Regions from separate parts of the Lysinibacillus sp. Y5S-8 genome, predicted to be linked through region 1. Evidence: riboswitches for the same ligand, from Rfam matches in the RefSeq annotation. Region 1 holds a riboswitch; the other holds the start of a gene.

Region 1 (4,816 bases):
TAATCGGTAATTACCATCCGCACGGTGATAGCTCTGTTTATGAAGCAATGGTACGTATGAGTCAGGACTGGAAGGCACGTCATATGCTTATTGAGATGCATGGTAACAATGGTTCGGTTGATGGTGATCCTCCAGCTGCGATGCGTTATACAGAAGCGAGACTGTCTGCTATTGCTGGTGAAATGCTACGAGATATTGGCAAGAAAACGGTCGAGTTTGTACCAAACTTTGATGATCAAGATATGGAGCCGACTGTTTTACCTGCACGTTTTCCAAACTTACTAGTCAATGGCTCTACAGGGATTTCGGCTGGCTATGCTACAGATATTCCCCCGCATGCGCTAGATGAAGTGCTAGATGCTGTGTTAATGCGCTTAGACAAGCCGAACGTGACAGTAGATGAATTAATGACTGTGATTAAAGGGCCGGATTTCCCGACAGGTGGGATTATCCAAGGGGTAGATGGCATCAAAAAGGCTTATGAAACAGGTCGAGGTAAAATCATTGTCCGTGCGCAAGCCGTAGTAGAACCGATCAAGGGTGGCAAAGAGCAAATTGTCATCACGGAATTACCATATGATGTGAATAAAGCGAATCTTGTGAAAAAAATTGATGAGCAACGTGTAGATAAACGTTTAGAGGGTATTGCGGAAATCCGAGATGAATCAGACCGTACAGGCTTACGTGTTGTGATTGAGCTGAAAAAGGATGTTCCGGGAAAAGGAATCTTACAATACCTATTTAAAACAACAGATTTACAGGTAGCTTATAATTTTAATATGATTGCTATTCATAATCGTCGTCCAACGATGATGACATTGCCATTATTGCTAGATGCCTATATTGCGCATCAAAAAGAAGTGGTGACGAACCGTTCGATTTATGATTTACAAAAGGCAAAGGATCGTTCTCATATTGTAGAAGGGTTAATTAAAGCACTCTCCATTTTAGATGAAGTGATTGCGACAATCCGTTCTTCTAACGATAAGAAGGATGCGAAGCTTAATTTACAAGCGAAGTTTGATTTTACAGAGGTACAAGCCGAGGCGATCGTTAGCTTACAATTATATCGTTTAACGAATACAGACATCACAGAGCTTCGTCAAGAACAAGACGAGTTAAATAAGTTGATTGCGAAGCTAGAAGGAATTTTACAAAGTGAAGCCAAGCTTGTGCGTGTCATTAAACAAGAGTTACTAGAGATTAAGAAACGCTTCACAGAGCCACGTCGCTCGAAAATTGAGCAGGAAATAGAAGAAATTAAAATTACGCTAGATGTCCTTGTGCCAAGTGAAGAGGTTGTGGTGACGGTGACGAAGGATGGCTATATTAAACGTACATCCACACGTTCACATGCCGCTTCCAATGGTCAGGATTTTGCGATGAAGGATTCGGATTACTTATTGTATGAAGCCACCTTAAATACACAGCATCATCTGTTACTGTTCACAAATCGAGGCAATTATATTTACCAGCCTGTTCATGAGCTACCTGATATTCGCTGGAAGGATCTTGGACAGCATATTTCAAGTATTGTGCCAACAGGGGAAGATGAGTCTATTATTGCAGTGTATGGCTTTGAAACATTCGAGCAGCCAAATACGTATATTTTAACAGCTACAAAAGATGGTCAAATTAAACGCTCCCCACTGGCAGATTATGCGGTGACGCGTTATTCGAAGCCAATTAAAACAATGAATGTTAAAGCGGGCGATGCGATGATCTATGCATCGTTTGTGACAGATGATGTGGAACTAATGTTAACAACGGATACAGCCTATGCGATTCGTTTCCCACTGGAAGAATTACCAGTTACAGGAGTGAAAACAGGCGGTGTCAAAGGCATCACGCTAAAGGATGGAGAAGCCTTAGTCGGTGTCAATGTGCTACAGCCTGATGCTACACAATATGTGGTAATCGTCACGCAGCGTGGAGCCGTGAAGAAAATGAATGTTGCAGAAGTTGAAGTGGCAAGTCGTGCAAAACGTGGTCTAAAAGTATTAACAGAATTAAAAGCAAATCCTCACCGTATTGTGGCAGTTATTCAAGCAACGAATGAGGAGCAAATAGTGATTGAAACGGAAAAAGGTGTACAAGAGGTCATTGATGTCCAAACATTGACGCGTGCTGATCGCCATTCCAACGGTTCGTTTAAAGTGGATATTGCAACAGATGGGGCCATTTCTCATGTTTTAACGGCTAAAAAAGAGCAGAAACCAAGCTAATGATAAGCCCAGTCTCTTAGGAGTGCTGGGTTTTTTTTACGGGAGCAGTCGTTAGTCAAAAATAGCATCTTGTCATTTTAGCGTAACTATGGGTATAATAATCAACGAAAAGTTCATAGCACAAGAATGTAGGGGGGCTAGTAGTTGCTAGCTGAGATTGTGTCCGATAGACGCTGACCCTTTGAACCTGATTTGGCTCGTACCAGCGTAGGGAACATCTATTCAAAAAAGCAAAGTTTTGAAGATTGATTGCAATACGTCTGGGAGGAATCCTAGGCGTTTTTTTTATGTTTTCAAGCAATATCTTGCCAAACGCATACGCTTTCTTTCTGGTGACAACATTCAATCATGAACACTTTCACATTATCAACTAGGAGGACTTCGCATGAAAAAATGGTTATTTATTCTAGTGGCTGCACTTTTAACGTTAGTGGGCTGTAGTGACAAGGAGGACAAGCAGGCTACTGATCAGCTGAAAAAAGTATCAGTGGTCTTAGATTGGACACCAAATACGAATCATACAGGGCTGTATGTCGCAAAAAAACTCGGTTATTTTGAAGAGCAGGGCTTAGATGTTGACATTATTATGCCTGGGGAGGCAGGAGCCGATCAGCTTGTTGCTTCTGGCAAGGCAGAGTTTGGCGTGAGCTATCAGGAAGGTATTACACAGGCTCGTGTGCAAGATGTGCCTCTTGTCTCCATTGCCGCTATTATTCAACATAATACATCTGGCTTTGCTTCTATTGCATCAAAAGGTATTACATCACCAAAGGATTTCGAAGGTAAAACCTATGGTGGTTGGGGGGCTCCACTAGAGCAAGCTGTCCTACAATCATTGATGCAAACAGAAAAGGCAGACATTCATAAATTAGATATCGTCAATGCAGGAGATTTAGACTTTTTCACGATGATGCAAAAGGATATTGATTTTGCTTGGATTTATTACGCGTGGACAGGTATTGAAGCTGAGCTACGGGGTGAAAAGATTAATATGCTGTACTTAACAGATTATAGTGATCAGCTGGACTATTATACACCTGTTCTAGCTACAAATGAAAAAATGATCCAGGACAATCCTGACATAGTTAAAGCGTTTGTGGCGGCTGCATCGAAGGGCTATGAATACGCCATAGCGCATCCAAGTGAGGCGGCTGATATTTTAATAGAAGCGGCTCCCGATTTAGATCAAGCGTTAGTGCATAAAAGTCAGGAATGGCTAGCTGATAAATATCAGGATGATGCCAAGCAATGGGGAGAGCAAAAGCTTTCTGTATGGGAAAACTACGCAAAATGGATGTCTAGCAACAACGTGTTAGAGGGCGAATTTAATGCGAAACAAGCCTTTACAAATGATTTCTTACCTAAAAAGGAGGCCAAATAAGATGGCGAATTCATTAATCAGTGTTCAAATCATTCCAAAAACAGAGAAATTTGAGGATGTTATACCGTATGTCGATGCGGCGATTGCTGTGATAGATGCTGCTGGTGTGAAATATGAGGTACATCCGTTGGAAACGACGATGGAAGGTGAACTGTCAACGTTGCTGCAAATCATTGAAAAAATGAATGACAAGATGATTGAGCTTGGTGCCATCAATGTCATTACACAAGTGAAAATATTATATCAGCCAACTGGTATAACAATGGATACATTAACGGAGAAATACCAGTAATGAAACAAGCTTTGCAAAAGGGAAGGACGATTATTTTTATCGCCTTCCTCTTATTCGTGTGGGAGCTCATTGTGCAGGTGGCTGAAGTTCCTCATTGGTTATTACCTGCACCAAGTAGTATTTTGTTGGAAGCTTTTCAGTCCTATCAAACCTTTTTACCACATGCTTGGGCTACGATGCAATTAGCCTTATTAGGACTTGCCATTGGCATTGCCTGTGGATTAATGGTGGCGATTGTCTTGCATCGATTTACATTTATTCGGGAGTTGTTTTATCCGATTTTAATTATGTCGCAAAATATCCCTATTCTTGTCTTAGCGCCATTGCTCATTATTTGGTTTGGCTTTGGTTTATTACCAAAGCTCATCATTATTTGCCTCGTGTGCTTTTTCCCCATTGTTATTGCGGCAATGGACGGATTTCGGCAAACAGCACCTGAGTTAAAGCATTATTTTGCCATGGTTGGTGCTACAAAGGCGCAAACTTTTTGGAAGCTCGAATGGCCTCATGCATACCCAGCCATTTTTTCAGGTATAAAAATTGCTGCGACGTATAGTGTGATGGGCGCTGTTATTGCGGAGTGGCTTGGTGCAAAAAAAGGAATAGGCGTTTATATGACCTTAGCACAGTCCTCGTTCCGCACTGATCGTGTATTCGTAGCGATTTTTGCGATTGTTTTATTAAGCTTACTGTTGTTTAGCAGTATTCGCTTACTTGAAAAATTCATGGTGAAGGGGAGAGGCTATCATGCTCAGCATTCAAAACATCGCTAAATCCTTTGATACTCTGCAAGTTCTTGAAGATGTATCCTTTGACGTTAAAGATGGAGAGTTTGTGGCCATTGTTGGTCCCTCTGGCAGTGGTAAGAGTACCCTTTTTCAATTAATTGGTGGCGTTTCTGCGATTGATCAAGGGTCC
Region 2 (4,816 bases), 1.6 Mb from region 1:
TGATGTGTCGCTCAAAAGCTTTGTCTCCCCTCAGGTTGCTTATGTAGGAGAGCAGCAACAATTAGTAACAGAAATTCATGCAACAGCAGCAGGGCAAGGGGAGCTGTTATTATATGAAAATGATGAGCTAATTCATCGCGAGGCAGTTGAGTTGACGGAAGGTACAAATGTGTTTACCTATAAACACGCAGCATCAGCTGAAGGACTTGTAAAATACGAAGCAGTTATTCAAGTTGGGCAGGATGCTATTTTTGAAAACAATAAATTAACAAGTGTCACAATGGTACAAAGTGAACCCCATTTACTCATCGTCAATGGCTATGAAACAGCTTCACCTATCGCAGCAGCACTTGGTAGTCAATCTATTGCCTATGATGTTGTCGATCCTAAAAGCCTACCAAATGAACTGTCCAGTTATTTACAATATAATGCGATCATTTTTGACAATGTGCCTGGTCATTTAGTTGGTGAGGCGAAAATGAGTGTGATTGAGCAAGCAGTCAAAAACTTTGGGGTTGGTTTCACGATGGTTGGTGGAGAAAATAGTTTTGGTTTAGGAGGCTATTTTAAAACGCCAATTGAAACGTTATTGCCTGTGGAGATGGAAATTAAGGGCAAGGAGCAATTACCTTCATTAGGGCTAGTCATAGTGCTGGATCGTTCTGGCAGTATGCATGGCTCGAAGCTAGAGCTAGCTAAGGAAGCAGCGGCACGTTCTGTTGAAATGCTACGAGATGAGGATACATTAGGCTTTATCGCCTTCGATGATCGTCCTTGGGAAATTATAGAAACCGCACCTCTTAAAAGTAAAGAAGAGGCAGTGGATACCATTCTATCAGTAACACCAGGAGGCGGAACAGAAATCTATAGTTCATTAGCTAAAGCCTATGAAAATCTCGCCGATTTAAAGCTGCAACGTAAACATATTATTCTTTTAACCGATGGGCAATCACAGTCTGGGAATTATGAGGATTTAATTGCTGAGGGAAAAGAAAATGGTATAACTTTATCAACAGTAGCGATTGGACAAGATGCTGATGCTAACTTACTCGAAGCACTTAGTGATATGGGTAGTGGACGGTTCTATGATGTCATTGATGAACAAACCATTCCTTCTATTTTATCTCGTGAAACAGCTATGATTTCTCGCACCTATATTGAGGATAATCCGTTTTATCCAGCAATTTATAATGCCGCAGGATGGAATTCGCTATTTGCCAATGGCGTCCCTCAAATGAATGCTTATATTGGAACGACAGCTAAGCAAGGGACAACCGTAATTGCAGAAAGTGAGAAGGAAGATCCTGTGTTAGCACAATGGCAATATGGACTCGGTAAAACATTTGCTTTTACATCCGATTCAACGGGTAAATGGACAGGAGATTGGGCAAGATGGCAGGACTGGGGAACATTTTGGCAGACGCTTATTTCACAAATGTTGCCAAGCTATAATGATGTTGCCTATGATGTGAGATTAGAAGCTGATGGCTCCTTTATGATTACAGACCCTACAAATGAAGCCGCATTTTTAGACATTGTAGCGGTTAATGAAGCAGGGGAGGAGTTAGAAACTCAGTTAGAAACCATTTCAGCCTCCCAAGTTCGAGCTGTTGTACAGGCCGAACCTGGATTGATTTTCTTCCGTATAGCGGATGAGCAGCAGGCCATTTATCAGGCAGGTCTAAGTGTTCCTTATAGTGCTGAGTATGAACTGCTCCCTGTTAATGAAAAACTGGTTGAAGAGTTAACAAATCAAACAGGGGGAGCTGTTTTAAAGGAACCACAAGATGTGTTCCGTGACTTTACAACTAAAGGAGCGGATCGACAAAACATTGCTACATGGCTTCTTTTAGCAAGTATGCTTCTATTCTTTATGGATATTACCATAAGACGTTTTGGGTGGAGTTTCCTAACAAAAACGAATAAAAAAGAGCAGCCAATTGAGGAGAAACCTGTACAAGCAGAAGACACGAACGTAGCCCAGCTATTAAAGGGTATGAAAAAACGATCATAATATAGTGAAGGCAGTGCAAAATCATTCCATTTTGCACTGCTTTTTTAAATGCTTTGAGGTTTTAAAAAATGGTGGTTTCCGCTAGGAAAATGGTGCAAAGGTGATTGACAAAGTGTAGCCTTCGAAAAGTGCCTCTCAGAGGAGAGAGACGCTCATAAAGAAACTTAAAGACTAGAAAAGGAATCTTCTCGCACATCTTAAAGAATTTCCAAAATCAAAAAGCACTCAGCACCACTCAATAAAGCGAAGAATTAAAACTCTTTACTAGTACCGATTTTCGCAAAGTGCTAGCCACCATAACACCTAAGATGGCCCCGATGGTACTTGATGTTAAAAAGGCTGGCATGAAGAATAATGCGACTACGGATGTCTCCATAAGCAATTTTGCATAGGGTACGGCAATAAGTGAAGCTAGAATACCAGTGCCAAAAACTTCGCCGAATCCTGCTAGCCATGGTTTTCTACTGTATTTGTAGGCAAGGGCCGCACACAATGCACCAATAACACTACCAGGAATCGCTAAAAGAGAGCCTGTACCAGTAAAGATACGAATGATGGCTGTCACAGAGGCAACTAGAACTGTTGGCACGGGTCCTAGTATAATAGCTCCTATTACGTTAACAGCATGCTGAACGGGGTAGGCGCGTGCGATGCCTGTTGGTATGGATACAAAGGTAGATCCTGCTACAGCAATAGCTACTAATAAAGCCATGATTGTCATTTTACGAATTGACATAAGGTTCACTCCTCTTGAATAAAATCATGAGGGAAATTAAAAGGCCGCTTCCTTTAAACAATAGGAAGCGGCCTTGCATAGACAATGACAATAGCAAGTAGCGCCACTTCCCTCCGCTAGTATGAACTAGATCAGGTTCAAAGGGTCCGTACATCATCATATACGTCTCAGCCTTTTAAAGGCTCCCCTAGTGGTAAATATCATTCAATTTTATTAACCAACATTACTGTAACATAATGTTAAAAATAGTCAATGATTTTTCTGACTATTTCGTATCAGGATGCATTAGATGAGGTGCTTTTTTCAATGTCCAGATGAGTGCAAGGAAGAAGCAGGCTAATAATATGATAGATCCGAATATATATGGACTGTTCATATTCCAGTCAAATAGTAAACCAGCTAAGGCTGGACCGATCATATTGCCAAGGCTCATGTAAGCATTATTCAAGCCCGCAGCAAACCCTTGTTCTTTCTCTGCAAGCTTTGAAATTAGTGTATTTACAGCAGGACGAATTAGTGTTGTTGCTGTAGAGAAAATAGTTGCTACAACTAATATAAGAGCGAAGCCAGATACAAACAATATTAAGAAAATAGCAACAGATGCAATAAATAAATTGACTAACACAACTTTCATTTCACCAAAGCGATTAAAAAGTGGTGTAATTACAAACATTTGTACAACTACCCCAAAAGCACCACCGACAACTAAAATAATCGCAATATCTACGGGTGTGTAATTAAATTTTTCTGTCACAAATAATGACAAGGTTGTTTGGAAGTTGGCAATTCCAAACGAGAACACGAGCATGATAATGAGCATAACGAAATAAGGCATATGTATGGAACGAGCCATTTGCTTCGCCAGATTTTCTTGCCTTTGCTTGTCATGTGAAGTGTTTGGTTTAGTAGATGGTAATAAAAAATAAGATAAAATAGATGCAAGTATGGCAGCAACTCCTGCCGTGAAAAATGGAAAATGTAAACTAACCTTTGCTAAGAAACCACCTATTCCTGGCCCTATCATAAAGCCAAGTGACATAGCAGCACCCAACATACTCATACCTTTTCCACGTTCCTCGTAGGTAGTAACGTCAGCTACAAATGCCATAATAGGAGGTGCAACAAATGCGGAACCTAGACCGCCTAAAAAGCGTGCTAAAAATAGCATCCAGACGTCTGTGGCAAGACCAAAACCGATTTGTGCAAGACCTGTCACAATAAGACCGAAAATAATTAAATTTTTCCGACCATACTGATCCGAAAGATTCCCAGCAATTGGAGAAAATACGAATTGAGCTAAGGCGAACGTTGCAATTAGCATACCTAGAACTTGTCCTGCTGCACCGAATATTTTTAAATACTCTGGCATGACAGGAATAATAATTCCAATACTCCCCATTGCGATAAACATATTAAACATTAAAATATATAAAGCCGCCTTATTGGACTTCTGCTGGGTCATCGAATGAACCCCCTTTTTATAATCAAATATACTAAAGTCTATCATAAGATATCCTATCATCATATCGGTTGAAAGTCTGAAATGAAACATACCTGCTAGTGCAGCAATGCCAATCCACGATGTAGAAAACAATAAACAGACAATAGGTGCAGGAAGATAATAGAGAAAGGTCTATCGACAAAATAAAAATTCATCGATAGACCTTTATATGCTTTAACGAATACTCATTTTAAATTCTAAAAACAATTCATTATATTTCCCTAAATAATCTGGTCCTAAATTTTTATAAACTTCTAATGTATCGCGTTGTTCTTCAGAAGGATAGTAGCGTTCATCAGAAACAACTTCTTCATCCATTAAGTCCATAGCAGCGATATTAGGAGTAGAGTAGCCTACATAATCGGCATTTTGTGCACCTGATTCAGCACTTAGCATGAAATTGATAAAGGCATGGGCACCGTCGATATTTTTCGATGTTTTAGGAATGACCATATTATCGAACCATAAATTTGAGCCTTCCTCAGGTACAGCAAAGTCTAGCTCCTCATTTTCATACATCATATCTGCTGCTTGCCCAGACCAAGTAAGGGCTACAGTGGCCTCA

What was found. Region 1 has a riboswitch for thiamine pyrophosphate ahead of V6670_RS11940 (ABC transporter substrate-binding protein). Riboswitches for the same ligand answer to the same signal wherever they lie in the genome.
Region 2: another riboswitch for thiamine pyrophosphate. It lies ahead of thiW (energy coupling factor transporter S component ThiW); the one in region 1 lies ahead of V6670_RS11940 (ABC transporter substrate-binding protein).

What each region holds. Positions count from the first base shown of each region.
Region 1 covers NZ_CP145889.1:2,449,291-2,454,106, reverse strand. The annotation lists gene parC (DNA topoisomerase IV subunit A) at 1-2,225, shown strand, start outside; TPP riboswitch at 2,346-2,456, shown strand; gene V6670_RS11940 (ABC transporter substrate-binding protein) at 2,611-3,606, shown strand; gene V6670_RS11935 (thiamine-binding protein) at 3,608-3,898, shown strand; gene V6670_RS11930 (ABC transporter permease) at 3,898-4,671, shown strand; gene V6670_RS11925 (ABC transporter ATP-binding protein) at 4,646-4,816, shown strand, end outside.
Region 2 covers NZ_CP145889.1:885,467-890,282, forward strand. The annotation lists gene V6670_RS04085 (VWA domain-containing protein) at 1-2,014, shown strand, start outside; gene thiW (energy coupling factor transporter S component ThiW) at 2,250-2,750, opposite strand; TPP riboswitch at 2,842-2,949, opposite strand; gene V6670_RS04095 (MFS transporter) at 3,016-4,212, opposite strand; gene V6670_RS04100 (ABC transporter substrate-binding protein) at 4,426-4,816, opposite strand, start outside.